Haloferula helveola: one gene and its partner. The protein of the gene in region 1 interacts with the protein of each later gene in a pairwise test. Links are inferred from orthologs where the notes say so. Each region holds a gene or a part of one and is shown in the gene's direction. Other genes may lie near its edges.

Region 1 (14,663 bases):
GTCACGGTGTTCTGCAGTTCCTCGGGGCGGAGCGTGTCGAGCCGGGCGGAACGGATCTGGACGTAGTCGATCAGGTGCACCGTGCCCTCGAGGACGGCGTCGGCATCGGCGCGGGAGGCGATGCGATAGGTGCCGTCTTCGACGAGCGCATCGGCCACCGAGGAAGTGGCGATCGCTTCCGCACGCGGGTGGAGCGTGTCGTTCTTGAACATCGGCACCGCGATCGAGCGGACGTCCTGGAGCACGGCGGGCTTGGCGCCGTCGAGCTGGTAACCGGCGCAGGAAACGAAAGCGATCGGGAGGAGCAGGGCGAGCAGGCGGATCATGGGAAACGGGGAGTGGGAGGCCGGTGGATCAGTTGCCGCCGAGGGCGCTCAAACGGGCTTGGGCCTTGTCGTGAAGCTCGCCCGACTTCGTTTTCCGGACGACTTCCTGATAGTAGTATTTGGCCGATCCGATATCGCCCTTCTTCTCGTAGAACTGGCCGATTTCGTAGGTGTTCTGCAGGTCGCGGCCGCCGATGTTCGAGATCTTCTGGCGGGCCTCGCCGGCGCGCTTGTGGCCCGGGAACTGGCTGAGGTAGTCCTCGAAGGCCTCCTTGGCGCGGGCGAGGTTGGCTTGGTCCTGATTGCCGTCGCGCGCCTCTTCCAAAAGGATCTCGCCGATCCGGAACTGGGCTTCCGGAGCTTCGGGGGAGGTGGGGTAGTTTTCGACCACCGCCTGATAGGCCCGGACGGCTTTGGCGGTTTCGCCATCGCTGGCGTAGATCTCGCCGATCCGGTAGCCGGCCTTGGCGGCCACGGGCGAGCGCGGAGCGTTGCCGGCGACCTGCGAGAGCATCTCGGTCATCTTGTTGACCGAGAGTTTCGACTTCAGTCCGAGGAAGCTGTTGCGGATCTGGCCGTCGGCGGCGGCGAAGGCCATCGACGACTGACGGTCGAAGGCCTGCTTGTAGAAGCCGCTGCCCTGACGCTTGGTCAGGAGGTCCTGATAGGCTTCGAAGGCGTCGAGGGTTTCACCTTCCTGCTCGAGAAGCTGGGCCTGACGGAAGCGTGCTTCGGGGGCGCGGTCGGCGTAGGGGATCTCGTCGGCGATTTCGTCGTAGATCTTGATCGCCTTGCCGGACTTGCCGGCGTCGTCGGCCGCCTTTGCCTCTTGGAAAAGCGCCTCGGCGCGCGGGTTGTCGGCGGCGCCGGCGCCCACCATCGGGGGGAGCTCGGAGTCGCCGCCGCAGGCAGACAGCAGGGCGGCGGCGGGGAGGACGAGGAGGATTTGGCGCATGGCGGAACGCTAAGCGGTGCCGGGGAGGGGCGGGAAGCGAAAATCAGGCCTTTCCCAGCTCGGCGGAGCGTTGCGCCGCCATCGTCACGGCCTCGATCAGTGCATCCCGCACTCCGCCCGCTTCCATGGCTGCGAGGCCGGCGATGGTTGTGCCTCCTGGCGAGGCCACACGGTCCTTGAGCACCGCGGGATGGTCGCCGGTCTCAAGCACCATCGTGGCGGCGCCGCGCAGCGTTTGGGCGGCGAGTTCGAGAGCTTGGGCGCGTGGCAGGCCGCAGCGGACGCCTCCATCGGCAAGCGCCTCGATCATGAGAAAGGCGAAGGCTGGTCCGCTCCCGGAGAGCCCGGTCACCGCGTCGAGCAGGCTTTCAGGAACTTCATGGGCAATGCCGACCGAGCCGAGCAGGCTACGGGCGGCGGATGCGTCGTCGGAGCTGGCTTCGGTGCCCAGTGCAAAGGCGGCTGCGCCCTCGCCAACGAGAGCCGGGGTGTTCGGCATGCAGCGGACCACGCGGAATCCCGCGGGACTGTGGGACTGGAGCCAGTCGATCGAAAGGCCCGCAGCGACTGAGATGAGCAGGGCGCCCGAGGCTCCTCCATCGGCCAGTTGCCGTAGTGCGGCTTCGGCCTGATGGGGCTTGGTGCAGAGCAGGAAGGTGTCGCAGCCCGACAAACCGCCGATCTCCGCCACGGTCGAAGCACCGGTGGTCTCGGTGAACGCCTCGGCGGAGGCCGGGAACGGGTCGTAACCGAGCACGTCGCCCGCCGACACCGCCTTGGCGCGGATCGCTCCGCCGACCAATGCCGATCCCATTTTCCCGCAACCGATGACACCGAGTTTCATGTTCGCGATGCTAACGGTCCGTCCGGGTCCGGCCAGCGTTCATTTTGCTTGGTGCGGTCCCCGCGGGCTCGCATCGTCGCCGCCATGCGTGGATGGATTCTGCTGCTCGCCGCTGCGATGCCGTGTTTCGGACAGGAGCCGGACTTGGCTCCGGAAGACGTCCTTCCGGAAGTTCCCAAGGCGACCGAGGTGATTTCGGAAAAGGTCGCGACCCTGCCGCCACCGAAGCCGCCCGCGATCACCGATGCCGGTGTGAAGATGGCGATCACGGCGAGTTCGAAGGAGGTCGAGCAATCGGTGCGCTACGGCATGCACTGCCTCCAGACCGGTTGGGACTTCGAAGCCTACCGGCATTTCTGCATGGCGGTGAACGGTGACTCCGACTGCCTGATGGCGCACTGGGGTATCGGAATGTCGCTGCTGCACGGAAGCGACGGACTGCAGGAGGAACTCGACGCCGCGATGACCCGCATGCTCGCGCTGGTCGACAAGGGGGTTGGGACCGAACTCGAGAAGCGCTACGTCTTCGGTCTGGTCAACCTGCTGACCAAGGGCACCCAGGAAGCGGCGAACGCGTTTTCCGCGGCGGCCGAGGAGTTCCCCGGTGACCCCCAGATCGTGCTGTTCAAATCATTGCTCGGTCGTGGCGGTTACGACGCGCTCGGGGACCCCACGCCGGACGAACTCCGCGCGGAGAAGGATGTATTCGAGCAAACCGAGAAGCATCCCGATGCCTCCTATCTGAAGTATGCCTACCTTGCGATGAAGGCCGAGGCGGCTTCGCTGGAAGACGACCTGCCGATGGCGCGCAAGCTGTGCGAGGGAGACTCCGAATATGCGCCGTATTTCCATCTGCTCGGCCACTACGAGTGGCGTTGTGGCAACCACAGCCGCGCTGCCCAGGCATTCGGTCGGGCGGCCGATCTGTATGCCGCGTGGATGAAGGCGACCGGACTCAAGGCGGTTGACTGCGCGCTTTGGACCAAGGCTGAGAGCTACCGTGCGGTAGCCTTGGCTTCGAAGGGCGAGTACGAGACGGCCTTGGCGGTGGCGGATGGGATCGCCGCGATCCCGGTGCCGCTCGAACTTGCCCACATGTCCGGCGCCCGGATGCTGATGTGGGAGGGAAAGACCCTGCCCGTGCGGATCCTCATGAAGCGCGGCAAGCCGGGTGACATGAAGCGCGCGGCAGGCGTGCTGCCGAGCTTGGACAGCGTCAAGGGATACGGGAAGAAGTCGCTCGCCCTCTGGTCCTATCAGGTCCACTCGTCCGCCGTCGCAGGGCGTCTGGCACTTGAAAACGGTGAGCTGGATACCGCGCGGGAGGTCACCACCAACATCACGGGAATCGGGGAGAACTTCGTCCGGACACGTGAGATCGCCGCTGCCAACGGGGAACGCTCGCACTGGCTGCGGGCCTTCAAGGCGTTCGAGGTGATGGCGAGCGAACTCCGGGGCCTGACGGCGATGGCGGGGCCGGATAAGGACCGCGGCAGTGCCTTCAACTGGTACAGCGCGGCCGCCGACCGGCAGGTGCGCTCCAGCCTGATGATGCCGCCCTCCGTTCTCTTGCCGATGGAATACCGGCTGGCGGAGTACTATGAAGATCGTGATGAGCCGAACAAAGCGATCGAGTCGCTGCTGACCGGGCTCGACGAGTATCCGAACGACTGGGAGTTGCTGAACCGCCTCAAGGCCCTCTTCGCGAAACAGGGGATGAAGGACGAGGCCGCCGAGGTGGCCGCCCGTATCGAGGCGATGCTGAAGGAGTGAAGCGGGCCGCCTTTCAGGCGGCGCGCACTTCGTCTTCGGAGATCCCCCGCATCCCGAACACCCGAATGATCGCGTCCTCGATCAGGTTGTTGGGGCACGATGCTCCCGCGGTGATGCCGACGACCGCCGGCCCGTCGCCGAGCAGGGCTTCCGGGTAGCTGCTCGCGACCTCCTTCTTCTCGTGGAGGTCGTAGTGGACCAACTGCTCGAGCGAATCGAGGCACTTCGAGTTGCGGATGAAGAAGGTCGGCAGCTGCTGCTCCGCGATTTCGACGAGGTGGCTTGTGTTCGAGCTGTTGTAGCCACCGACGACCAGAAGCAGGTCCATCGGCTTGCGAAGCATCTCGAAAAGCGCGTCCTGGCGCTCCTGGGTGGCGCCGCAGATGGTGTCGAAAAACTTGAAGTTCGTCTCCTCCGTGTCGCGGTCGATGACTGCCTGGCGCACCCGACGTTGGATCTCTTCGGTCTCGCTCTTGAGCATGGTGGTCTGGTTGGCCACCCCGACGCGCTTGAGGTGCTGATCGGGATCAAATCCGGGCGACAGCGCGCCTTTGAAGCGGTCGAAGAAGGCGTCACGATCGCCACCTTCGCGGATGTAGCGGCAGAGGAAGTCGGTGTCATCGAGAGTGAGCACCACCACGTAGTGCCCGCTGCCGTCCTCGCCGAGTGCGCGCGAGGCGGTCGCCTGCGTCTCCTCATGGCCGGCCTTGCCGTGGATGATCGAGGTCATGCCCTCGTTGACGTAGGTCCGGACGCGGCGCCAGACCTTCATCACGTCGCCGCAGGTGGTGTCGACCACGTAGCAGCCCTTGTCGGCGATCTTCTCCATGAAATTCGTCGGGGCGCCGAAGGCGGGCACGATCACCACGTCCTCCGCCTCGAGGCGGTCGTAGTCGTCGGAAAGTTCCTGCCACGGCAGCGAGACGATGCCCATCTCGCTGAGCTGCTTGTTGACCTCGGGATTGTGGATGATCTCGCCAATCAGGAAGATGTTCTGCTCGGGGAACACGCGGCGGGCGGCGTAGGCGAGGTCGATCGCGCGCTCGACGCCGTAGCAGAAGCCGAACGACTGGGCGAGGCGCACTGTGGTGCTGCCGATGGTCAGCTCGCCGCCGTGGTTCTTGATCTTCTCGACGATCGATGACCGGTAGTGGGCCTCGACCTCGGCGGTGACCTTTTCCATCACGTCCGGACGGCGGACGTTCACGCGCTTGCGTTTCTCTTTCCCGGCGGATTGCGGCATGCGGAAAGGGTAGGATCGATGTCCGAACTTCCAAGTGCCAATGCGTGGCACCCGTGCCTACGGGCTAAAGGGCGGTCTTCCGGTCCCGCACCGGCAGGGCGAGGAGCAGGAAAAGGAGCATCGCGATCAGTTCCAGCCAGAAAATGTACATCGGGTGCGGACCGAGGTGGTCGAGAAGGCTCGGATTGATGGGCTTGCGGGCGAGAAAGCCGAAATTAGTATCCAGCATGGCGTTCACCGCCACCGCCACCACGACATAGAGATTCAACCAGCCGAATGCCTTGAGCGGGCTTTTCCACCACGGGATTTCAATCCGCCAGCCAAGCACCAGCGGGAGGTAGAAGGCCGCCGTGATCACCGCGAAGTGGTGGATGAAGAACGACAGGAACGCAGGGTGCGGCCAACCGATGTCGATCGCCGGTGTGGCGACACCTTGGACCGTTCCCGCGAGGCCCCAGAAGTAGGTGAGCATCGCGAGGGTCCGGTTCCGCGTGATCAGGGCGAAGCCGGCGAGGATGGCGGCGAGGTCGCAGAGATGGAGCGGCACGACATTGTCTATGTCGGTTTCGCGCTGCACGTGGGACCATGCCCAGCTGCCGAAGCCGACCGCCGTCAGGTTGAGGAAGGCGAGAACGGTGCGGGTGATTCTCTCACACTGCCCGCCTCGTCGGCCCAGGATCACGAAAACGGCCATCGCAGCAGCCCCGATCATGACGGTCATGCCATGCTGGGAGGTGAAGGGAGCGAACGGCGGCTCAGGCATGCGAAAGCGTAGAGCGGATGACCGCATCGGGAAAGCTTGCGGATGGGGCGGGCGAGTTTCCATGCTGCCGCCGTGAAACCCCGCCGTCACGGAAAGGAAGCCCGCGAGAACCGCCACGTCCGGCCGGCGACCGAAATCGCCGTGCCCTCGATGCACGAGGAGGACCTCATGCGGATCGTCGCGGAGAAGGACGCGCCTTTCCTGCTGGTGCTCGATTGCGTGCAGGACCCCCACAATCTCGGTGCGATCCTGCGGACGGCCGACGGCGCCGGAGTCGATGCCGTGGTCGCGCCGAAGGACAAGCAGGTCGGGATCACGGAGACCGTCCGCCGGGTGTCGGTCGGGGCTGCCGACCATGTGCCCTTCGTTCAGGTGACGAATCTCGCGCGGACCATGGAACGGCTGAAGGAGGCGGGGCTTTGGTTCGTCGGGACCTCCGACCGGGCGGAGAAATCGCTCTACGAACTCGATCTCAAAGGTCCGCTGGCGCTGGTACTGGGTGCCGAAGAGAAGGGGATGCGCCGGCTCACTGAGGAGAACTGCGACTTTCTCGCCAGCCTGCCGATGGCCGGGAAGGTCGAGTGTCTTAACGTTTCGGTCTCTGCCGGCGTGTGTCTCTATGAGGCGGTGCGGCAGCGTCACGCCGGATGAAAGAGCCGGTCCGCATCCTGTCGGATCTGCATCTCGGGCATGCGGCATCAACCATCCGCGACGCGGAGGAGCTACGGCCGTTGATTGCGGGCGCGGGCACGGTCGTTTTCAATGGCGACACCTGGCAGGAGCTGGCGTCCGCTTTCCGGCCGAAGTCGGAGCGCTTGCTGGCGGATCTCAAGGACCTCTGCGCCGAGCTCGGGGCCGAGCCGGTTTTCCTTTCCGGAAATCACGACCCCGGCTGGCCGGGGGCGGGTTGGTTGGAAATCGCGGGCGGCAAGGTGGTGGTCACGCACGGCGACGCGGTGCTTTGGTCGGGCTCCCCATGGAGCCGCGAGGCATTCAGCCGCGGGGCCGAAGTTCGGCGGCTGTGGGAAGAACACCGGGGGGCGGAAGACGACGCGGGCGAGCGTCTGCGGCTGGCACGGGAAGTGGCCCGAACGCTCAAGGCGGCATCGGTGCCAAAAGGCCGGTCGTTGTTTCGGCGGGTCATCGATGCCATCAGTCCGCCGCGCCGGGCATGGGAAATCCTCGCGATCTGGTTCCGTCACGGTTCGGTGAGCGCGGAGTTCGCAAGGCGCTATTTCCCTCAGGCCGAGTTGATCGTGGTCGGGCATTTCCACTGGCCCGGCATCTGGCGAGGGGATGGCCCGGTGGTGATCAACACCGGCGCCTTCGTGAACCCACACCCGGCTTGGTGGGTCGAGTGGCACGACGGATGGCTGCGCTGCGGCCGGGTGGTGGCGGGGCCTCCGCGACAACTCGGCGAGGTGACCGGGGTGTGGCGCTTCAGCCCGGATTGAGGAGAAGCTCGCCGATCAGGCCGAGGAGGAAGCCGGCGACGGCGCCGAGCGGGGGCGTCCAGTGGCGGGCGAGCTTGGCCTGCGGTGCGATGTCTTGGAACACGAGGTAGAGGATGCCCCCGGAGGCGAAGAGCATGATCGCCCCGATCAGCGCGTCGTGCCCTGCGAGCAGATGGTAGCCGGTGAGCCCGCAGATCGGGCCGAGCAGGGTGAGCATGCAGAAGATGAGCAGCACGTGGCGTGTCGAGTTCCCCGCATGCCGGACTTCACGGAAGGAGTTGAATCCCTCGGGAAGGTTCTGCAGTGCGATCAGCAAGGCGAGGACGAGTCCGGCACTGCCGCCACCCGCGGCGGCAGCACCGAGGGCGAGCGCCTCGGGAACGAAGTCGGCGAGCATCGCCGTGAGCTGGGCGGCGGGGCTGCCGTTCTTTGCCAGCCGTAGGTCGAGCCCCATGAATGCGAGACTGCCGGTCACCATCCACAGGGCCACCTGCCAGACCGGCACGGCTTTGATGCCTTCCGGGACGAGCACAAGCGCCACTGCCGCAAGCAGGGCGCCGCCGCCGAAGGCGATGATGAAGTGACGGAGCTCGTCCTTCATCCAGCGCGGCTGGATCGACTCGAACGAGGCCAGCAGGCCGCCCAGCGGAATGGTTGCTCCCGCCAGCAGGGTGAGGAGGATGATCGCGAGTTGCCCGTCCACGGCCGCAGTCTACTCCGGATTGGGGAGATCCTGGAAACGGGAAACTTTCCAGAAGCCGCGGCTACCCGTGAACTCGACCGGGCAGGTCATCGGACCGGGGGCTGTCGCGCGCATGCGGGCAACCTCGCGCCATTCGCAGAGATTCGAAGTAAAGTGGATCACGTAGTTCCAGCCGGTGTCGCCGTCGAAGACGATGTCGCCGAACTGCGGAGAGTAGGGCTGAAGGTCGGCGGCGATTGCGATGATCGGTTGGGCCGCCAGCACCTCCCGCCATCCGCGGTAGCTCTGGATGTCCACGGCGTCGGCGGGTCCGTAGGCGATTTCGAGCTGCTCCATCATGTCATGGAACGCGGGAACGTCGGGCCAGGTTCCGGGGACATCCGACTCGATGCCGACCCGGACATTCGGCACGTTGGCCAGTTCCCATGTCACGCCGCTGTCGATGTTGGAAAAGGTATCGCGGTCGAAGGGCATCAGGGAAATGCCGGTGAGCTCGGCCGAGATGTCGTCGAACCACTGGTCGCGCTCGGCGGCATCGGTCCAGCCGATCGAGCCGCCGGGGTAGGTGTCGAACCATACCGGAAGATCCGCGTAGATCGGAAAGGTCGGCATGCCGGCATCAACGAAGAGCTGGCGAACGGCGGCGTAGGTGTCGCGGAGGAGGAAGAGATAGTCGCGTTGCTGCGAGTCGGTCAGCGAGCCCCACTCGGGAAGCGCCTGCGGCTCGATGTCGAGATGGAGCGCGTCGAATTTCTCCGCCGCCAGCCGCCCCGGGGCGTTGTTGAAATCGATAACCCGCTGCTGGACCTTGTCGAGGAAGCTGGCGTGGTTGGCGGGGAAGATCCACGTGTTCTCCGACATCAGGAACTGCGACTGGATGCCTTCGGCCTGAAGCTTGGCGTTCCACGCCGCGATCGTGGCTGCCTCCGAAACGGGACGGACTCCGTAGCTGCCGTAGACCCGCTTGATCGAGCGGGCGTTGAAGAAGGCGATCGTCTGGTTTTCGAGGGTGTTGTTGCCGACAATGTTGGCCGAGCCGTAGGGGCTGCTGCTTGCCGCCCAGAACCAGAGCCCGCGATGTTTGGATGCGCTTGCCGGGAGGATCAGCAGAGCGAGGAGGATGGATCGAAAGACCACGATGGGAGCCTAATGCGGTCGACCCGTGCCTGTCGAACAGGTTCGGGATGGACCCTGGCTGTGGACCGCGAGCTTCGGCTCGCCCCGGAATTCAAGCCACCGGGCCAACGGGGCGAGCTGAAGCTCGCGGTCCATATTCCAAAGCACATCACCTCACTGCGCCAGGATCCACTGGATGTGGGGCGTGTAGAGGTGCGGCTCGAGGAGAAACGAATCGTGTCCCTTGTCCGAGTGCACCGTGATGTGCATCGGGTCGACTCCGGCCTCGCGCAGATGCGTGACAAGCTCCGCCTGCTCCTCGGGATAGAAGCAGAAGTCCGAGTCGATCGAGAACACCAGCCACTTCTGGTCGGCCGCCGCGCAACGTTCGAGCGGCTTGGCCGAGGTGTCGGAGGAAGCTTCGCCGGTCGGGTTGAAGTGCGACCAGAGATCGATGATTCGAAGGTAGGTGTTGGCGTCGAAACGCTTCACGAACTTCTTTCCCTGGGCGAGCATGTAGCTCTGGAACTGGTCGCGCACCTTGTACCACGCGAGCATCTCCTTTTCCGGGATGACATCGCGCCGTGCCCGTCGCTCGAAGGCATCGATGTGGACGAAGGTCTTGTGCGAGATCATCCGGGCCAGCGCGAGGCCGTAGTCCGGGCGACCGTTGTCGTAGTAGTTTCCACCGTTGAAGAACGGGTCGTTCTCGATCGCGAGGATCTGCTCGAAGAGAATCAGGCGGTTGAGAACGGTCGTCTTGTAGCCGGATGCGATCGAGATCACCCGTTGCACCCGATCCGGAAGCAAGGTGGCGAAGCTGAGCGCGACGAGTCCACCGACCGACGGGCCGACGGTGGCGTGCAGCGTTCCGATGCCCAGCGAGTCGAGCAGGCGGGCTTGGAAATCGACTTGGTCGGCCGCGGTGACCTGCGGGAAAGAACCGCCGTAAGGTTTGCCCGTCCGGGGGTCATCGGACGCGGGCCCGGTCGATCCGTAGCAGCCTCCGAGATAGTTCGCGCAGATGATGAAGTAGCGGTCGGTGTCGAGTGCTTTGCCGGGTCCGATCAGGTCTTCCCACCAGCCGTTGTGCATCTCCGGTTGCCAGAGGTCGCCGACCCCCGGGATCTCCGGGTTGCGGCCGCAGGCGTGGTGGCTGCCGGAGAGGGCGTGGAAGAGCAGGATCGCGTTCGACCGGTCCTCGTTGAGCTCACCCCAGGTCTCGTAGGCGATCGTGACCTCCGGCAACTCGCCTCCGGAACGCAGCCGGAACGGCGCGTCATCGCGAAAGGTGAGGAACTGGGTGGAAACGTCGGCCACGGGGAGGGCTGTCTAGGGTGTCGGACCCGCCGTGCCAAGTGTCGAAAGCGCGGGCTTTGACTTGCACCGGGGTCCGTTCCAGACTCGCCGCATGGCGAAGGGATTCAAGGAATGGCAGGTCATTTGCGACGCGCTGGCCAGCGGCCGGCAATCGATCATCCTGCGGAAGGGCGGCATCCACGAGGGCCGGGAGGGCTTCTCCTTCGGGGCCGAGTCGTTCTTTCTTTTCCCGACCCGCTTCCACAACCAGGACCAGTTCGTGCGCGAAGGGGCGGTCGATCCCAAACCGGAGTGGGAGGTCGGCGAGGAGATCGCGGTCACCCACCACTGCGACGCGTTGTGGGCGAGGACGCTGACCGACTGGGGGCAGGTCGCCGCCCTCGAGCCGTTCCACATCTGGACCGAGGAGACCGTCCGCCAGCGTTTCGATTGGGAAGGCAAGGGGATGGCGACCGGGAGCATCCATGTGGCGCTGGTGAGGGTGCGGCAGCTTGCCGAGCCGTGGGTGTTTCCCTACGAGAAGAAATACGGCGGATGCCGTAGCTGGATCGACATTCCCGAACCTCCCGACGGCTGGGATGCGAACTGCGGCTTCACCATGGGCGACGACGCCTTCGCGACCCTCGATGCCAAGCTGCACGAGGTGATTGGGTGAGATCTTCCACTCCTTGTCGAGACGCGCTTTCGGCCGGTCGGAGCCCCGGAGGGGCGTCGGCATTTAGCCACGGGGTTCACCCCGTGGTATGGGTTTGAAAGTCATTCAAGCTCCAGAGGAGCGCAGGCGAAGTTCGGTGTCGCCAGCAATGACCTCCCCGCCAACGCCCCTCGCGGGGCTGAAATTCCCCGATCGTACGGAAACCACGGGGTGAACCCCGTGGCTAAATGCCGACGTCCCTTCGGGACTGTCCCTCGGCCCGCGCCAGGGTGGTTCGGCACGGTCACATGATCGCAGTTCTCAATCCCAAAACGTGCCCTCGGATTCGAGGGACTTTTGGAAGGCATCAAGCACGCTCTTCAGTTCCGAGACTACCTCGGGCTGTTCCTTGGCGCGGTCGATGCGCTCGGAGGGGTCGACCTCGACGTCGAACAGCAGCGGTGTTTCCTCCGATGCGGTGAAGCCGTAGTTGTCGCCCGTTTGCGAATAGAGCTTGGTGTGCAGCTTCCACGGACCTTTGCGGGCACCGTAGATGCGGTTGTCGCCGGCACCGGTGTAGACGAACGAGAAATTGGCGACTTCGCCCGGAAACGTCACCGGATTCAGGAACGGCCGGAGGTCGCGTCCGTCGAGCGTGCGGCCTTCCGGCAGCGGCTCGCCGGCGAGCGCGAAGGCGGTGGGCAGGATGTCCATGGTCGAGGCAGGCGACTTTACGACCGTCGCCGGGGGAATGGTGCCGGGCCAGTACCAGACGCCCACCTCGCGGACCCCGCCTTCCCATGTCGAGCCCTTGCCGTCGCGGAAGGGGAGGGCGGATCCGACCAGAATCCGGGCTTCGTCGTATTTCGGATGCTTCGCCGTATCCTGGAAACGAATCCATGGGCCGTTGTCCGAGCTGAGGATCACCAGGGTGTTCTCCGCGATGCCTTCGCTCTCGAGGGTCCCGAGGATGGCTCCCGTCATCGCGTCGATCTCCTCGATGCAGTCGCCATAAAGTCCGCGCTTCGAAGTGCCCTTGAACTCGTCAGAAGCGAACACCGGGAGATGCGGCATGTTCGGAGCGACGTAGAGGAAGAACGGTTCGTCCTTGTGGCTCTTGATGAAGTCCACGGCGCGGTCGCGGTAGCGTCGGGTCAGGTTCTCGTGAAGCGGTTGCTTCGAGCAGATGTCCTTCTCGATGATTTCGTATCCGCGGACCGGATCGTTCCCCTCGGGATTCGATCGGATCAGATTCGCGCCCGGGTCGTAGTCGTTCGAGACATTGGTGCCTTCCCAGACGTCGAAGCCGTGGGCGAGGGGAAACGAATCCGGGGTCAGCTTGTTGCCCTTGTTCGGATTTCCCAAGTGCCACTTGCCGAAGAAGCCGGTGGCGTAGCCGCGGTTCTTGAGTCCTTCAGCGAGCGTGACCTCCTTCGGGTGAATGTGCTTCTTCGACCCCGGTCCGAGGACCCAGGTGCCGAGTCCGGAGCGGGCCGGGTTGCGGCCGGTCAGCAGTGCATAGCGCGAGGCCGAGCACGCGGGCGAGGCGGCGTAGAACTGCGGGAAGTTGGCGCCTTCCGCGACCATCCGCGAGACGTTGGGCGTGTGGATCGTCGGATTGCCGGTGTGTGAGAAGTCGCCGTAGCCGCAGTCATCGAGGAAGATCATGATCACATTCGGCTTCTCCAGTGCGGGTCGGGCGAGTGCGGGGAGACTGAATAGCAGGGGCAAGATCAGCAGGGTTCTCATGGGCACGGTCGGAAGGCCCCCTCCTACGTCGGATCGGACGCAGATCGCACGAAAAAGCTCGGTTTCCGAGGAAAGCGCATCGTCGGAGGGCGGTGCGGGAGCTTGCGGAAGTCGCGGTGGATCGCTTTTCTCAGCGGGCGTTGACGGAGGATCAGGAAAAAGGGGCGTGGAAAGAACGATTCGGGGTCTTCGGGGATCTGCCGACCCGTTTCCTGATCAGCGGGCTGAAGGTCGCGCCCTGGTTTCTCGAACCCCTTCTGGTCGCCGTCTGGACGTTGGTGTTCTTCGGTGTCGCAGGTGAGCAGCGGCGGGCGGTGGCGGCCAACCTGAAGGCCCTGTTTCCCGAGTGGGGCTCGCTGCGTTGTTTGGGAGGTGCCTACCTCGTGTTTTGGAACTTTGCCGGGACCTACGTCGATGCGATGCGCTGCGAGACCAAGACGGGCGAGGTCGACTGGGAGATCTCGGGCGAGGACTGGGCGGGACAGGTCGAGCAGATGTCGGACGGCTGCATCATCCTCACGGCCCACATGGGCAACTACGACATGGCCGCACCGGTGTTCTCCGAGAAATTCGGCCGACCGGTGTACGCGGTCCGCGCCCCGGAGCGGAACCCCGAGATGCAGAAGATCAAGGAGGCGGAACTGCGGCAGAAGGAAAGAGAGAACCCGCTCTTCCGGACCCTCTACAACAAGGGCGGTGACATGCTCGGCGTCGAGCTGGCGCGACTGCTGGGCGAGGGCAACGTGGTGGCGGTGCAGGGCGACCGGGTGATCTTCGAAGTCTCGCCGATGGAGGTCGAGGTCGAGCCCGGCCTAGTGATGGGGATGCCCCGCGGGCCGCTGTTCCTCGCCCAGATGTCGAAGGTGCCGGTGTTCCCATTGTTCATCCTCCGCGACGGCTGGAGACGCTACCGGGTCCAACTTTACCCTCGGCTCGAACTGCCGGCCCGACGCCGGGGTGCCGACGCGGACGAAGCGGCGAAACTCTGGGCGAAGGCGATTCTGGAAGCCGTCCGGCCGAACTGGTCGCAGTGGTTTGTGTTCGAGCCGGTATTCCGGCGTGAGGAAGGAGGCGCGAAGTGAGAGCGGAGTTGGATCTTGGAAAGCCGAACCGGGCGGTTTCGCCGTTGTTCCGCCTCGTCGGAGGCCCGGATGGCCCCCCGGAAGGGGATCGGACGAAACGCGGCGCCTACCCGGGAAGCAATCCTTTGGAATGCTGGACACTCGGCATCATATTTCCAGCTGTGGTGGGGGTCGCGGTGTTCGACGCGCTGTGGCGTCTCGGTGGCGCGTGGGTGGCATCGCTGCTGGTCGTTCCGGCGGTCTTCGTGTTGCTGCACGTGCTGGCTTTCGGGCTGCGTCTGCGGAAGCCGGACCAGGCATTCTGGGGTTGGGTGCTTCTTTTGACGCTGTGGGCCGAGTGGCTGGTGTGGCGTGGCGGGGACACCCCGGTGCGCTGGGTCGCATGGGGCTGGATCGGCTTCGTGATCGCCCAGTTCATGGCGGTCGGCGCGTTGCTGTGGAAGCGGCTGATGCTTGTGGCCGGGTCGGTGGGAATCGCGATTCGGATCGCGATCTTCGTGGTCGCGCATTTGATCATGGGCGGGTTGCTCTGGAAGTTCGGCTGGGTTGCGGCGTCCGCTGCGGCTGTGGTGTTTGCGGGGTGCTGGGCGTGGGGGACGTTCCGGACGTCGAGCCGGCTATTCGGTCCGCTTGCCACCCGTATCAAGGACGGGCGGATTCTTCTGACCTTCGACGATGGCCCCGACCCAAATGACACGCCC
Region 2 (14,822 bases), 2.0 Mb from region 1 along the record:
GGCGTTGCCTGCCGCCGATGAAGGACGCCTGCATTCCGAGCCAGACCAGAGCCCACAATCCCAAAACCCCCGCTCCGATCATCAGCGGGATGCTGTGCCCACCGGGAGGAACGCCGAGGCCGAGAAGCACCATCGCCACCGGTGGCGCCAGCATTGCGGAAGTCGCGGTGACCGGGCCCCAGCGCCAGGCCATGACGCCCCCCGACTTCGACAATCTCCACTGCGCGACCGCGACCGGCCACACCCAGAGCATCAGCAGAAGGCCGACGAAGTGCCCGATCGGGATCACGAACATCGTCAGCCGCGGCCCCCAATCGAGACGGGCGAACGGTGTGAGGTAGCGGAGCATCAGAAACAGCGCAATCGGGCCGAGGACTCCGACAGCACCAATCCAGATCGCATCCGTCCGATCCGGAAATCGCCGCAGGCTTCCCCGGAGCCGCTTCATCAAGGCCGCTTGGCCGGCTGCGATCGACAGAGAAATCAGGCAGGAAATACCGAGGAGTTTCCAAATCGCGCCTGACGCCAGCCGTCCGATCAGGGCCTGATCCACCCGGCACCCGGGCAAGAGTTCCTCCTGGGTCAGCGGAAGTGGCTCCCGCACCTGGCGTTCGATCATCGGCAGAGCCAGCGAAGCGATCATCGAACCGTGCTGCGTCACGAGCTTCTCCGTTTCCGGATTATCTCTCTTTCCCACTCCCAGATAGTAGTCGCGAACCGACTTTTCCAGCGCAGCCCACTTGTCGGGCTCCACATCGAGGGTGGCAGCCGCGTCCCGCATGGGCGGCAGCGTGGTGGAAATGAAGATCCGGGTGAGAAGGCCGTCGACCAGGCTGTGGGATGAGTCGGTCTCGGCCTCGGCGATCCTCCACCACAGCGTCGCAAGTGCTTGAAATCCCTCGCGGTCTCCCTCGACCCGACACCGCTGTGCCTCCGCTCCGATCAGATCCGCCAGCTTCCTCTGGCTGCTGTCGAATCGCAGCCCCGCCATGTAGGCGAGCACATCGACGTTATCAAAGAACTCCTCGGGCTCCGGCAGCTTGCCAAATCTGGCTTCGATCAGGTTGCCTTGGTAAGAGGTCAGGCGTTTGGCCACGACCGCCTGCTTCAGCAGCCCGACCCTCTCCGACAGAGCCTCGGGATCGTGGATGTCCCAAGTCAGCGAGATTCCTTCTTCCTGCGCCTTTTTGCGGCGGGTGTAGCCCCCTTTCAAAGGGATCCTTTCGACCACCGGATCGAGTTGGTCGATGGCTTGGCGAAGGGCAAACCATCCATTGTCCGGATCGAGTCCGGTGCCGGTTTCCAGAAAGTCAGGCGGCAGCTCATCGCGATCCGACTCGTAGCCAAGCGCATACTCGATGTAGAACGCAGGGTTGTCCGGGTTGCTCTGCCAGAGTGGCAACCATTTTCCCGCCTCGCTGGGATTGGAGGGATCCCCAAACAGCAGCAAGCGGTCTTCGTACGACAGATCGCGCTTCCACTTGCTCGACATCGACGGGTCGGGCACGCCGGCGAGCCCGGAAACATCCCTGAGCATCCGCACCCCTTGGAGAGGCTTCCAAGAGATTAAGATCAGCACCGGCACCGAAACCACCAGAACCGCCATTGCCCAGATCCACCGCCAGCGGGGATCACCGGACCGCTCCAGGCGTTCGGCGGCAGCTTCGAATTCCGCCGCATCGGCATCCGGCGAAACCTGCTCGGACAATTCCTGCCACGCCGCGAGTTTCAGCTCGTCATTGTCCGCCAGAGGTTCGACTGCCGCCTCGATAAACCGCTGTACTCCCTCACTCATATCCCCTTGAGAATTCGAACTTAAAGTTTGAAGTTCCCGTGCGCGGCGGCGCCGCGCGGTCGATCACTCCGCCTCGAAGGCAGCCTTCAGCTCTTCGTAGCGATGGGCAATCCACCGTTCTTCGAGCGCGTTCGTGTAAGTCTGGCTGGTCCATGTCGGCAGCAGGGTGTCGCGCTGATACCACCAGCTCTCCATGAAACGCAGGACCCCGGCGGCAAGAAGGATCGATGCCAGTCCGGCGATCGCCCACGGCCGGAGCGTGCGCGCCACCAGATTCGCCTGCAATGCGCTGTGGCGCGGCGTGAAAAGGTTCATGCCGCCGACCCAGAGCAACCAGAGCAACCCGACCGCGCCGGCACCGGCGCAGCCGCCGATGAAAAGCAATTGGTCCTCCTCGTCCGGGAGCGTCAGGAACTTGAGCAGTCCGACCATCGGCAGGGCGAGCGCGACGAACCCCGCCGCGATCCAGCCAAGCCACGATGCCGAACGTTTGAGTCCGAGAAACTCGCCCACCTTGGCCCATCGCCATTGGACCGCCTGGACCATCAGCACGATTCCGAGGATCAACCCGAGGATCAACTGCAGGATCCATCCGAGAGCCTCGAGCTCGTCATTCGGACCATCGATATTGAAACCATCGAACCCGACCGGTGTCAGCCGGCTCACGCACCACCAGTAGGCCCACGGCAGCGCGATACCGATGCCTCCGATCCACGCATGATCCCGCCACGTCAGGAGCGGCATCAGCCCGCGAGCCATCCCCTGGACGACGACATGCCGGCGTCCCGCCTCGAACGCACAGAGCAGGCAGAACAGGATCGCGATCGCCGCCGCGGGCCAAAGGGCGAAGCGGTGGAACATCGCCATATCCGCCTCGCGGCTCGGCTTGAGTTCCTCGACCGTCAGATCGGGCGGCAGCGGACCGGATTCCTGGACCCGTACACCGGCCGCCCCACCGAGACCGCCGGGCAATCGTCTCGAAGAATGCCCCGAAGCGAGAGCGGTGAGAATGCGGTCGGCACGATCACGTTGCTCCGCGACGCCCGCCTGGCTGAAATGGTACTGGAAACTCCTCGCTTCCTCCTGAAGTTGCTCGTCGAACGAGTCGAACTGCCAGGCAGCGGAATCCATCGACTGCAGTCGTAGTAGTGCCAACTTTTGCCAGTCTTCGAAGAAAGGGGCCAACTCCTCTTCATTGAGCTCGTTGAGAGCTTGGGAAAGGCTTTGCGCTCGGGAAGAGGAATAGTAGTAGCGATTCCTTCCCGAATTGGATCGGACCAGCTGCACGAACCTCTCCCGGAGCATCCCTCCGAAGACGGTGGATTCGGGCTGGAACGCCTCGACCTGCCTTCTGGCCAGTGCCTGCCCGTAGTGGTTCATCTGCGGCAACGCCGCCGCTTCCCTAAATCGTTCCAGGCCCCGTCGGTAAGCTTTGGGATCACGCACCCGGCCCCGATGGGTCGACCACGGATCACCGCCACTCGCCTTGACGAACTCCCACTTCATCTCCAGCAGCGGCCACAGCGCGTTGTCCGGATCAAGCCGGGCGATCAATTCGCGCTCCTCCTTGGTCATGAAACCCGGCGCATCCCCGGGAACCCTCGTCAGATGCTCCTGCAGGACCGCGAGATCCTCGGGGAAACGTTCGCGAAGCAGGGCAGTCTCTTCCTGACCCGGCCGCCCCGTCAGCAGAAGATCGGGCGCCTCGCGTTCAAGCCAGCGGAAGAGGAATTGCGGCCAGAACTCGTCGCGGTCATCGTAGCCGCCGTAGTAGGATTGCCACGAAAGGTCGCTCGCCAGTCCCATCCGCAGACCGGCGAGAAAATCGCGGGCCGCTCCGGTCAGACCGATGACGGTCAGCAGGAGAAGCCCGAGGGTCAGCGCGACCCGACGCGGCCATGCCTTGCGCTGCGGCGCCGACTCGAGCCGGGCGGTCGGCTCCGAGACATCGATCATGTCGACCGGCACACCTTGGTGACTCAAGCGTCCCATCAACTCCGCCCGGGCCTCCTCGCGTGCCGCGTCGCGCTGGCCTAGCGGACGCACCACGAGATCGATGAATCGTTCCAACTCCGGAGTCACGGATAGCTGCTAACAACTGCCCGCACGGTCGGGAAGAACGGAAAGGGGAACCCATGATGCACATTGGTGCCCGCGATGGTGCGCGGACTTCAGTCCGCATCTTCCCGTGGCCTGGGCACCGGAGCGGACTGAAGTCCGCGCACCACGTCCATCACTGCGGCGCTACCGCTCAAGAGATTCCCTCGCGATCATCGCCCGCTTGCGGATCGTGCCCCAGCGGTAGCCTCCCAAAGCACCGGTTTCCCGGATCACCCGGTGGCAGGGAATCAGATAGGAGATCCGGTTGCTACCCACCGCCGTACCCACCGCCCGCGCGGCCTTCGGGCGCCCGACATCCGCCGACAGCTCACCATAGGAAACCAACCTGCCCGATGGGACCCGCAGCAACGCACGCCATACCTGCAGTTGGAAGGGAGTCGCCCGGACGCACGCCTTCAGTTCGCCACTCCCATCCCGGAAAATCCGATCGACCCACTCGGCCGCCATCGCGTCGTCGCGCTTCAGCGTCGCCCGCGGCCAATCCGCCGCCACCCAAGCGAGCATGTCGTCGTCCGACTCATCGTCGCCGAACGCGAGGTGACAGAGCCCGCGCGGGTTATCGGCAATCACCGCACGTCCGAAGGGCGTCTCGGCGAATCCGGCACGCATCACCCAGCCGTCGCCGCCCGACTTGATTTCGCCCGGAGTCGCTGCCTCGAGCTTCACCGTCAGGTCGTGCAGCCTTCCCGGACCGGAAAGCCCGGAATCAAGCGCGACCTCCAGCACGTTTCCCCCACCGCGCAGCAGTCCCCGAGCGTGCTCGAAGGTCACGCACTGCAGGAATGCCTTCGGCGAAACACCGGCCCAACGGGTGAAGAGCCGTTGAAAGTGCGAAGGACTCAGACCGACACGTTCCGCGAGTTGCCGGAGATCCGGTTGCTCGGCGAACGATTCGTCGAGATGGCGGATCACCGCCGCCACGCGCTCGTAGTCGGTCATCGGGAGAAACGCTAGCAGTCCCGCCGGCCGCCGCCCACCCGATCCTTGCGGTGGAGTGGCTCCCTCCGGGGAGCCGGGCGGCTGCATGCCGCCCCGCCATGCCATGGCGCTTGGAAAGCACCACTCCATCCATCGTGCAAAGCGCCATGCCCGCTACGTATTCCCCCGCCACCCCGATCCGTTGGATTGACGCGCCGCAGGACCTGAGTTACGCGTCGCAGCCCATGGCCCGTCGCATTCTTTCCGTTCTCGCCTTGCTGGCGGCGTTTGCCGTGCAGGCGTCCGCCCAGGTCTCCGTCGACCTGAGGTTCCAGAAGACGAGCTTCCTCGCTGGTGAGCCGATCCCGGTGACCGTCTCGCTGACCAACCTTTCGGGTGCCGACCTCACCTTCGCCGGCAGCGTGCGCAAGCCGTGGATCGATTTCATCGTCAACTCGACCCGCGGCGTGCCGCTCAGCCCGCTCGGCAAGCCGGCCTTCGGCGCCGTCAAGATCCCGGCCGGCAAGACCGTGGCCAAGTCCGTCGATCTCACCGAACTCTACGCCTTCAGCGAGATCGGGAACTTCTCGGTCTATTCCATCGTCCGGCTGCCCAACCAAACCACCGGCGGTTACCAATCGAAGCGCCACCTCTTCACCATCACCACCGCCAAGCCGTACTGGTCCCAGGTCGTGGGCGTCCCGGGCAAAACCGGCCGCAGCAACGAGTTCCGGCTGGTCCAGTTCACCGCCGGCCGCAAGAACCAGCTCTACGCGCAGGTGGCCGATGCCAAGACCGGCCGCATCCTGCGCACCCACCATCTCGGCGAGGTCCTGATGCTCAAGAAGCCGACCGTGGCGGTCGACAGCTCGCTGAACATGCACATCCTCTACCTGATCACCCCGACCTTCTGGGGCCACGCGCGGATCTCGCCCGACGGCTCGTTCATCGGTCGCGACCTCTACAAGCCCGGTGCCACCGACCCCGGACTCGCCCGACTCGAAGATGGTACCATCAAGGCCGTGGGCGGCGTCCCTTACGACCCGAAAGCCGAAGCCGAAGCGCGCGAAAAGAACCGAAAAGCTTCGGACCGGCCGGACTTTATCTACGAGTGAGGCGCGGAAATCCGCAGCCCGCCGGGGAAATGCTTTACATCGGGAAGCATTTTATTAATAAAACCAAACATTTCGAAACACCTTAGTATTCATGAAGAGCCTGATCCGTGCAGCCCTGGTCCTTGCCGTGGCGTTCGTTGTGACCGCACCGGCTCATGCGAAGTATTTCCGCACTGTGGTCATCGACCCCGGTCATGGCGGCCACGACAAGGGCGGCCAGTGGGGACTGGTGTATGAGAAGCACCTCGCCCTCGACACCGCCGCCCGTCTGGAGACCGAACTGAAGAAGCGCGGTTTCCGCACCGTGATGACCCGCCGCAGCGACTACTTCATCTCGCTACCCGAGCGCGTGCGCATCACCAAGAAATACAGCAACGCGATCTTCGTCAGCATCCATTACAACTACACGTGGAAGCAGCACGTCGCCGGCCTTGAGACTTTCTACACCTCGGCGCAGAGCCAGCCGCTGGCCTCCTACATCCAGTCCGGCATGATGCGGAAGGTGCGCACCACCAACCGCGGCGCCAAGTTCGCGCGCTACTATGTGATTCGCAACAACTCCTGCCCGGCGGTCCTCGTCGAGTGCGGGTTCGTCAGCAATGCCCAAGAGCGCGCCCGGATGAAGTCCGCATGGTGGCGCCAGGCACTCGCCGAAGGTATCGCCGACGGCATCGTGCGCTTCCGCAAGAGCTAGTCGGGCGAAGCGGACCGCGCGGCTCCGACCGCGCCCCGGAGCCTAGGGCCCGACTGTGCGCGATCGGAGTCGGTTCGCCCTCTTCTTTCCGCCGAACCGTTCGCAGGCCTGTCTCACAGTGGACCGCGCGACCCCAGTCGCGCCCCGGAGCCACGGGCGAAAACGCCCTACCGTGGCTTGCGACCGGCGATGAGTGGACAGGGGCCGGTGGTCAGTTTCTCGCTGCCGACGACTCAGGCTCATCTTCTAGCGGTTCCCGTAAGTGCCCTGAGACGTTTCGAATCACCGCCAAGGCGCAAAGGACGCCAAGCCCGGTTAGAGTGCTTTCCTTCGCGGCCTTGGCGTCTTTGCGGTTCCATCCATCGCGCTCGGAAGAATTCGGGTCAATTCGTCGAGTAGCCGATGCTCCGGGGCGCGAGTGGGCTCGCGCGGTCCGCTTCGCGATGCCTTTGCGATTCCACAGGCCGCGCCACCGGGGAAGCGGCGTCTTCTTTCCACCGAACCGTTCGCAGGCCTGTCTCAAGACGGACCGCGCGGCTCCGACCGCGCCCCGGAGCCACGGGCCCGACTGTGCGCGATCGGAGTCGCGCGGTCCGTTGTGAACGCTGCCATTGCCGACCCATGCCTTTGCGATTCCAAAGGCCGCGCCATCGGGATTAGCCTTCCCGCATGGGATGGGTGACGGCCGGTGAAATGCGCGCCATCGAGGAAGCGGCGTTTCGCGACGGCGTCGATGCCGGTGACCTGATGGACGCCGCGGGCGCGGGAATCGCCCGTCTCGTTCTCGAATCCTTTCCAACTCCCGGAACCGCGGTCGCCTTCATCGGCAAGGGCAACAACGGCGGCGACGCATTGGTCGTCCTGGAGCATCTCCGCAAGTGCGGATGGAGGGTCGCCTTCCGGCCAAGCCACCCGGAGACGGAACGAAGCATCCTCACCCGGCAGCGCGGGCGACGCCTCGGGATCGGCGAGTCGCCAGGGATTCCTGACGGACCCGGTCCCCTGCTGCTGCTCGACGGACTGCTCGGAATCGGCGCCGGCGGACCGCTGCGCGAGCCGCTTGCCGGACTCGCCGCCGGGATGAACGAGCTGCGCACCACCCGCGGCGCCATCGTCGCGGCCATCGACCTGCCGAGCGGTATCGATACCGACAGCGGCGAACCGTACGAGGGCGCGGTGGTCGCGGACCTGACACTGACCATCGGCGTGCCGAAGCGCGGGCTATTCGCCGATGCCGCAACCAATCACTGCGGCCGATTGTATCTCGTCCCCGTCCCGGAACTTCCTCCGCCCGATCGAACCGGCCCGCGCATCACCTGCCCCGCCAACTTTCCCGATCTCCTGCCTCCGCGACCCCACGACTTCCACAAAGGCAACGCCGGCCGGGTGGCCGTGCTTGCCGGATCGCCCGGCATGAGCGGGGCGGCCGAGCTTTGTGCGACCGGAGGGCTGCGCGGCGGCGCCGGCCTCGTGACGCTCTTTCTCGATCCCGACAACCTCGCCCGGCCGACTCCGGAAATCATGGTGCGGCACGTTTCACGGCGGATCGAAGCGGCCTTCGACTTCGCGGCGGACGCCCGGGTCATCGGCCCGGGCCTCGGCACGCTGACTCCACCTCAGATCGAGCAGTTTCTCGAGCGTCTGGCCGCGGATGATCGCCCGACCGTGCTCGATGCCGACGCCCTCAACCTGCTTGCCGCCCATGGCAAGGTCGACGCACTGCGCCCGAACCATTTGATCACGCCCCACCCCGGCGAGTTCGCGCGCCTCGCCCCGGACCTCGCCGGATTGCCACGGGCCGATGCGGTGGCCCGTTTCGTCGACCGCCACCCGTGCACGCTGCTGCTCAAGGGCGCGCGCACGATCGTTGCGGCCGAAAGCGGAGACCTGCGCTTCAACCCGACCGGCCATGCGGGTATGGCCAGCGGCGGCCAAGGCGACGTGCTCGCGGGTGTTTGCGGCGCACTGCTGGCGGCAGGTCATGCATCGGCCGATGCCGCCATGCTGGGAGCGTGGCTATGCGGTCGAAGCGCCGAGAGGGCGATCTCGCACGGGGGCCAGAGCGAGGAAAGCTGCACCGCGGGAGACACGCTCGTTCACCTTGGTGGCGCCTTCCTCGATTGGCGCGAACAGCGCCGCTGAAGCCGTCCTACTTGGACTTGTTCGACTTGTTGTTGCGCTGGTTCTGCTTCTTCAGCTGCTCCCGCAGCTTGCGGGCTTCCTCCTGCGCCTTCTTCTCCAGATTGTTGTCGCGGCGAGCCACCACCCGTGTCGCCTTGTAGAGCGAATCCGCGGACGTATCGCCGGCTTCCTTCAGGCTGCCGGTCACCATCGCCTGCATGCCGGGCTTCAGGTCACTGATCTTCGCCTCCTCGCCATTGACGATCACATCGGCGAAATCGCTCAACACGTAGGTCTTCTTGCCGACTTTGAAACGGTTGCCGCGCACCCACTGCACCGTGGGAAGCTCGGCGGCGTGGCCGGGCTTCGTCAGCGGCTTCTTCTGGTTCTTCTTTTTCTTCTTCGGAGCCGCGTGCGCTGTCGTGGCGGTCAGGCAGGCCGCCGCACCGAGAAGAACGAGGAACTGGCGTCGGTGGAGGTTCACGCTGGCCATACCGCATCAACCGCCCGCCTCTGTCAGCCAAGAAAGGCCGTCGGCGCTAGGATCGGGGCGAAATCCGCGTATCCTGCCGTCCCAATGCCCGCTACGAACCCCATGCTTCTCGCCCTCACGGCGGCAGGCCTCACTTTCGCCCACGCCGCGGAAAAAGAGGAAGGTGCCAAGCTCCGGTTGATCTCCGAAATGTCGGTTGTCGAACCCGGCAAGCCTTTCACCGTCGGCGTCCACATCCATCACTTCCCCGAATTCCACAGCTACTGGAAAAGCCCGGGAGTCGTCGGCTACCCGACCACCGTCGAGTGGAAGCTGCCGGAAGGTTTCTCGGCCGGTCCCCTCGAGTGGCCGATCCCCGAGAAGGTCGATATGGCGGGCCACATTGCCCACGGCTACACCCGCGATGTCCTCCTCACGGCGGTGATCACCCCCCCGGCCCAAATCGCCGGAAGTGAGATCACGCTCGACGCCCAGATCGCCTGGATGGCCTGCGCCGACGCCTGCCACCCGGGCAACGAAGCATTCTCGCTCACCCTGCCCGTCGGCGCGGACGCGAAGCCGGGCCCGAAGCATGCGAAACTCTTCGAGCAGGCCCGTGCCTCCCGACCGCAAGCGCTCGAAGGCTGGAAAGCGAGTGTCCTGAGCACAATCGACGCGAAGCTCATCGAACTGAAGCTGGAGCCACTGGACGACAGCAGCCCCAAGCTTCCCGATCCCTATTTCTACTCGGAGGACGGCCAGATCTCATCCATACCGCCAAAGATCGAAAAGCTCCCGGACGCCTCCCTTATCCTGCGATTCGAGCGCTCGAAGTACGGCCCCGAAGGCGTGACCCATCTACCCGGGCTTTTGGAATTCGGCGCCGAAGGCAGCCGGACCATTCGCGCCATCAACCCCGACGTCCCCTCCAAGTAAACCCAGACCTGACCCTCACGACCTTTCCATGAAACATCTGATCCTATCAATTCTCGCCGCGGCATTCGTGCCGCTGAATGCCGCTCCGGTCGTCTATCAGGGCACCGAAGGCCCTGGCGCCGGCAAGCACATCGTCTTCCTGGCGAGCGACCATGAATATCGGTCCGAAGAGTCCTGCCCGGCCCTCGCCCGCATCCTTGCCAAGCACCACGGCTTCAAGTGCACGGTCGTCTTCGGCGTCGATTCGAAAGGACACATCGAGGCCGGTTCCTCGAACCTCGAGGGCATCGAGGCGCTCGGCGATGCCGACCTGATGGTCATCTTCACCCGTTTCCTCAATCCGTCGCCCGAGCAGATGGCTCACTTCGAGGCCTATCTCAACCGCGGCGGCCCGATCGTCGGAATGCGCACCGCCTCGCACGCCTTCAAGATCCCGGCGAATGCGAAGTACGCGAAGTATGACTTCCGCTCGAAGGTCAAACGCTACGAGAACGGCTTCGGCCACCAGATCCTCGGCAATACGTGGGTCGGTCACTACGGCCAGAACCACAAGCAGGGCACCCGCACCCTGCTGGTTCCCGAGCAGACGAACCACCCGATCCTCCGCGGCGTCGCCGACGGTGCCTTCTGCCACGCCGGCGCCTACAACGGCGAGCCGCGCGACGGTTTCACCGTGCTGACGAAATCGCAGCCGCTGGTATCGATGGACCCGAAGGCCGAACCCGACACCAAGAAGCCGCCGGTGGCTTCGTCGTGGACGCGCTACTACTCGACCGCCGACGGCAAGCAGCACCGCGTGTTCCACACCACCCAGGGCGCTTCCGAAGACATTCTCGACCCCAACTACCGCCGCCTCGTCATCAATGGCATCTTCTGGGCCGCCGGTCTCGAGGACGCAATCCGCAAGGACCTGCCGATCGATCTCGTCGGTCCCTACCAGCCGACCACCTTCAAGATGAAGGGGCATGTGAAAGGGGTGAAGCCGAAGCAACTCGAAGGCTGGGACAGCCCGATCATGCCGAAGCCCGCCGTCCCCAAGGAGGATGCGAAAAACAAGAAGCTGGACCGGGCGGCGCCCGACAAGGATCCGGAGCTGGCACAATACGCGATCACCCTGAAGGGATCCCCCCGCCCCGGAAAGGCCCAGCCGATCGCGACCACCCTGCCGATCGATCCGGCCAAGGGAACGCGGATCGCGCTCATCGGCAACCTGCTGCTCGATGCGGAACGCCGCAACGGCCACCTCGAAACCCTCCTGCACCAGGCTTTTCCCGACCGCGAATTGCGGATCCGCAACCTGTCGTGGCCGGCCGATGAAGTCGACCTCCAGCCGCGCCCCGACAACTTCGGCGACCTCGACCAGCACCTCCTCTACTTCAAGACCGACCTGATCATCGCCGCGTTCGGCTCCAACGAATCGTTCGCTGGAGCCGAAGGCGTCGATGAGTTCGGCAAGCGTCTCGACACCTTCCTCTCCCGCCTGAAATCGCAAGCCTACAACGGCGAGTCGGCCCCGCGGATCGTGCTGCTGTCGCCGGCCGCCAACGAGGACGTCACCGAAGTGCAGGCCGCCACCCGCAATGCCGCGAACCTGAAACTCTACGCCGACGCCCTGCGTGCGGCGGCCGACCGCCACAAGGTTGGCTACGTCGACGTGCTGACCGCCACCTCATCCGCCTTCGGCGATCCGGCGTCCCGGATGACGATCGACGGCAACGCCCTCAACGCCGGCGGCCACGAGATCTTCGCCAAGACGACGTTCGAAGGCCTCACCGGCAAGAAGGCCCCGGCGGTTGACGAAGATCTCCGCGCCTCGGTGGTCGACAAGGCGTCGCAGTTCTTCCGCCGCTACCGGCCGCTGAACACGTTCTACTACACCGGTGGTAGAAGCGGCACCTACGGCTACCTCGATTTCCTCCCGGCAATGCGGAACTACGACCTGATGACCGCCAACCGGGACCGGGCGATCTGGAAGACCGCGGCAGGAACTCCGACCAAGCCCGACGACTCGAAGGTTCCCGCTCTCGACGACGTGCTGCTGGCCCGCGGCGCCAACGAATGGTTGTCTCCCGCCGAAGAGCGGCAGGAGTTCATGACCGATCTTGGTTTCGAGGTGAACTGCTTCGCCTCCGAAGAGGACTTTCCCGAACTCGCCTGCCCGATCGCGATGCGCTGGGACGCAAAAGGCCGCCTGTGGGTCTCCTGCTCGGTCGTTTACCCGCATCTCTATCCCGGCCAGGAACCGCGCGACAAAATTGTGATCCTCGAGGACACCGACGCCGACGGCAAAGCCGACCGTTGCTCGACCTTCGCCGACGATCTCCACATCCCGCTTTCCTTCGTCCTCGACGGCAATGGCGGCGTGTATGTCTCGGAGCAACCGCACCTCACCCACCTCCGCGACACCGATGGCGACGGCAAGGCCGACGAGCGCGAGATCGTGGCCACCGGATTCGGCTGCGAGGACTCGCACCACTCGCTGCACGACTTCATCTGGACCCCCAGCGGCAGGCTCCTCTTTCGCGAGTCGATCTTCCACAACACGCAGGTCGAGACGCCCTACGGACCGGTCCGGGCGAAGAACTCGGCGTGGTTCGAGTTCGAACCCGCCACCCGTCGGATCACCACTTTCGGCAGCTACCGGAACACCAATCCGTGGGGCGTCGCGTTCGATGATTGGGGGCATCACGTCGCCTCGCATCCTGTCTTCGCCGACAGCTTCCACGCCACCAATCCCCCCTATCCCGCGCAGCACATCCCGGCTCAGGGCATGCAGGCCTACTCCGGTGTCTGCGGCCACGATTTCGTCGACTACCTCTTCTGGCCGGAATCCATGCGGGGAGGCTTCATCAAGGTGCGCTACAAACCGACCAACCGCGTGGAGATCCACCGCTGGATCGAGAAGGAAGACCACTTCGCCGAGGAATACGTTTCCGACCTGATCTTCTCGAAAAACCTCTCGTTCATCCCGGTCGATTTCCAATTCGGCCCGCGCGGCGCGGCCTATGTCTGCGACTGGTACAATCCGGTGAAGGGCCATGCCCAGTACTCGCTGCGCGATCCCCGGCGCGACCGGAAAAGCGGACGGATCTGGCGTATTGTCCCGAAGGATGTCGAACTCGCCGAACCCCGGGAGATCGATGGCGCCTCGGTGGCCGAGCTGCTCGATCTACTGAAGATCCCGTACAAAAATGTCCGCCAGTGGAGCCGTCGCGAACTGCGGTCCCGCGATCACGAGGAAGTCCTGGCCGCGCTCAAGGGCTGGCTGGCCGGACTCGAAACCGGGAACATCCACGCCCGGCTCGAAGGGCTGTGGGTGGCCGAAGGAATCGGCGCGCCCGACAAGGCCCTGCTCGAGTCTTTGCTCACATCCGACAACCACCTCGCCGCGGCTGCCGCGATGAAGACCTTGCGCGCGTGGCATGAGGATGTCGGCAGCGAGGAAACCCGCCGCCTGCTGGCCGCCGGCGCGCTCCACCCGTCGCAGCACGTCCGTCGCGAAACCGTCCTCACCGCCAGCCACGTCGGCGGGCGCGACGCGCTGACCGCGGTGCTCCCGGTCCTCGACCAACCCGCCGGCACCCACCTCAGCTACGCCATCCGCACCGCCTTCGCCTCCGCCGCCCTCGTCAACGACTGGAAAGGCACCGAGATGGAGGCCACGGTGACCGCGAAACTCAAGCGACTCGGCAAAGGCGGCAGCGGCAGCGCGGTCGAGCTCACAGCCGAGGAGAAGGCCTTCGATGCCCAGCCAGGAGTCCAGTCGGTGGTCATCGGTTGCGTGCCGGAGCGACTTCTTTTCACCCTGAAGAGCTTCAGCGTGAGAGCCGGCAAGCCGGTCAAGCTGACCCTGCGGAACCCCGACGCCACCCAGCACAACCTCGTCATCGCCGACCTCGGCACCCCGGTCCAGGAGATCGGCGAAGCCGGCAACGAGATGGCGAAACGGCCGGACGGCGCGGCGAAGCACTTCATCCCCGATGACCCGCGCATCCTGCACGCGACCAAGCTCCTCGAACCGGAGTCATCGGAGACCCTCCGCTTCACCGCCCCCAAGAAACCCGGGCGCTATCCCTTCGTCTGCACCTTCCCGGGACACTGGATCCTGATGCAGGGCGAAATGATCGTGGAGTGACTGACTCTTCGGACGAAAGCCAGTCGTTCAGAGTTCTACAACCCGGTAGAAACGCCTAAAGTAGGTTCCGAACGGATTTAGATTCCTCTGCACGGTTAATCCAGTTCCACCAACCGTATCTTCGATGACCCAGCACCATAGATCTGAGCTGCTTTCAAGCCGATAGCTCGTCCCTATTTCGGTTTCCCACTCGAATTGCAATCCACCGGCTGTCCTCGTCAGCACGACCGGCACGCGTGGCTGGCTGACCCTAACACTCTTGGGGTCGATCACGAACGAAATCAGGTCGCTCCCCGCCCGAATCGATCCGGATGCCGATGTCATCTCGCAGATGTTGGCTACACCGTCGGGGAGCACATGCACGTCGAAGAGTTCAGCTGGCGACGTGCTATCGAGGAACTCGATCTTGAGTTCGCGGGCCGATTCCACACCGGAATACGGGAAACTCGGAAAGCTTCCACCCCGCTCAGCGTCCAGTATGACTGTGAACCGGTCAGGATTGCCACCAAAGTCCC

What was found.
Region 2: the proteins of rlmB (region 1) and HAHE_RS10665 interact in binary tests that used the Escherichia coli proteins (3 or more experiments, as listed by UniProt). The link is inferred for Haloferula helveola from one-to-one orthologs.

The regions. Positions count from the first base shown.
Region 1 is NZ_AP024702.1:838,720-853,382, reverse strand. The notes cover bases 4,970-7,765. They hold rlmB (23S rRNA (guanosine(2251)-2'-O)-methyltransferase RlmB), read left to right. Parts: upstream 4,970-5,976; coding sequence 5,977-6,555; downstream 6,556-7,765. Other genes in these bases: HAHE_RS02975 (ZIP family metal transporter), read right to left, coding at 7,345-7,765; HAHE_RS02980 (hypothetical protein), read left to right, coding at 6,552-7,358; HAHE_RS02990 (TIGR02206 family membrane protein), read right to left, coding at 5,206-5,904; HAHE_RS02995 (4-hydroxy-3-methylbut-2-enyl diphosphate reductase), read right to left, coding at 4,970-5,141. Outside these bases: LPS assembly lipoprotein LptE, read right to left, coding at 1-326; HAHE_RS03010 (tetratricopeptide repeat protein), read right to left, coding at 355-1,281; proC (pyrroline-5-carboxylate reductase), read right to left, coding at 1,325-2,125; HAHE_RS03000 (hypothetical protein), read left to right, coding at 2,210-3,898; more of HAHE_RS02995, read right to left, coding at 3,912-4,969; more of HAHE_RS02975, read right to left, coding at 7,766-8,061; HAHE_RS02970 (hypothetical protein), read right to left, coding at 8,071-9,198; homoserine O-acetyltransferase MetX, read right to left, coding at 9,352-10,497; HAHE_RS02960 (DUF1802 family protein), read left to right, coding at 10,589-11,152; HAHE_RS02955 (sulfatase), read right to left, coding at 11,453-12,880; HAHE_RS02950 (lysophospholipid acyltransferase family protein), read left to right, coding at 12,997-13,962; HAHE_RS02945 (polysaccharide deacetylase family protein), read left to right, coding at 13,959-14,663. UniProt on the Escherichia coli protein: Specifically methylates the ribose of guanosine 2251 in 23S rRNA.
Region 2 is NZ_AP024702.1:2,884,063-2,898,884, reverse strand. The notes cover bases 6,594-9,548. They hold HAHE_RS10665 (NAD(P)H-hydrate dehydratase), read left to right. Parts: upstream 6,594-7,312; coding sequence 7,313-8,785; downstream 8,786-9,548. Other genes in these bases: HAHE_RS10655 (protein-disulfide reductase DsbD domain-containing protein), read left to right, coding at 9,360-9,548; HAHE_RS10660 (hypothetical protein), read right to left, coding at 8,793-9,248; HAHE_RS10670 (N-acetylmuramoyl-L-alanine amidase), read left to right, coding at 6,594-6,643. Outside these bases: HAHE_RS10690 (hypothetical protein), read right to left, coding at 1-1,795; HAHE_RS10685 (hypothetical protein), read right to left, coding at 1,859-3,877; HAHE_RS10680 (methylated-DNA--[protein]-cysteine S-methyltransferase), read right to left, coding at 4,040-4,855; HAHE_RS10675 (hypothetical protein), read left to right, coding at 5,080-5,949; more of HAHE_RS10670, read left to right, coding at 6,041-6,593; more of HAHE_RS10655, read left to right, coding at 9,549-10,172; HAHE_RS10650 (PVC-type heme-binding CxxCH protein), read left to right, coding at 10,201-14,307; HAHE_RS10645 (hypothetical protein), read right to left, coding at 14,335-14,822. UniProt on the Escherichia coli protein: Bifunctional enzyme that catalyzes the epimerization of the S- and R-forms of NAD(P)HX and the dehydration of the S-form of NAD(P)HX at the expense of ADP, which is converted to AMP.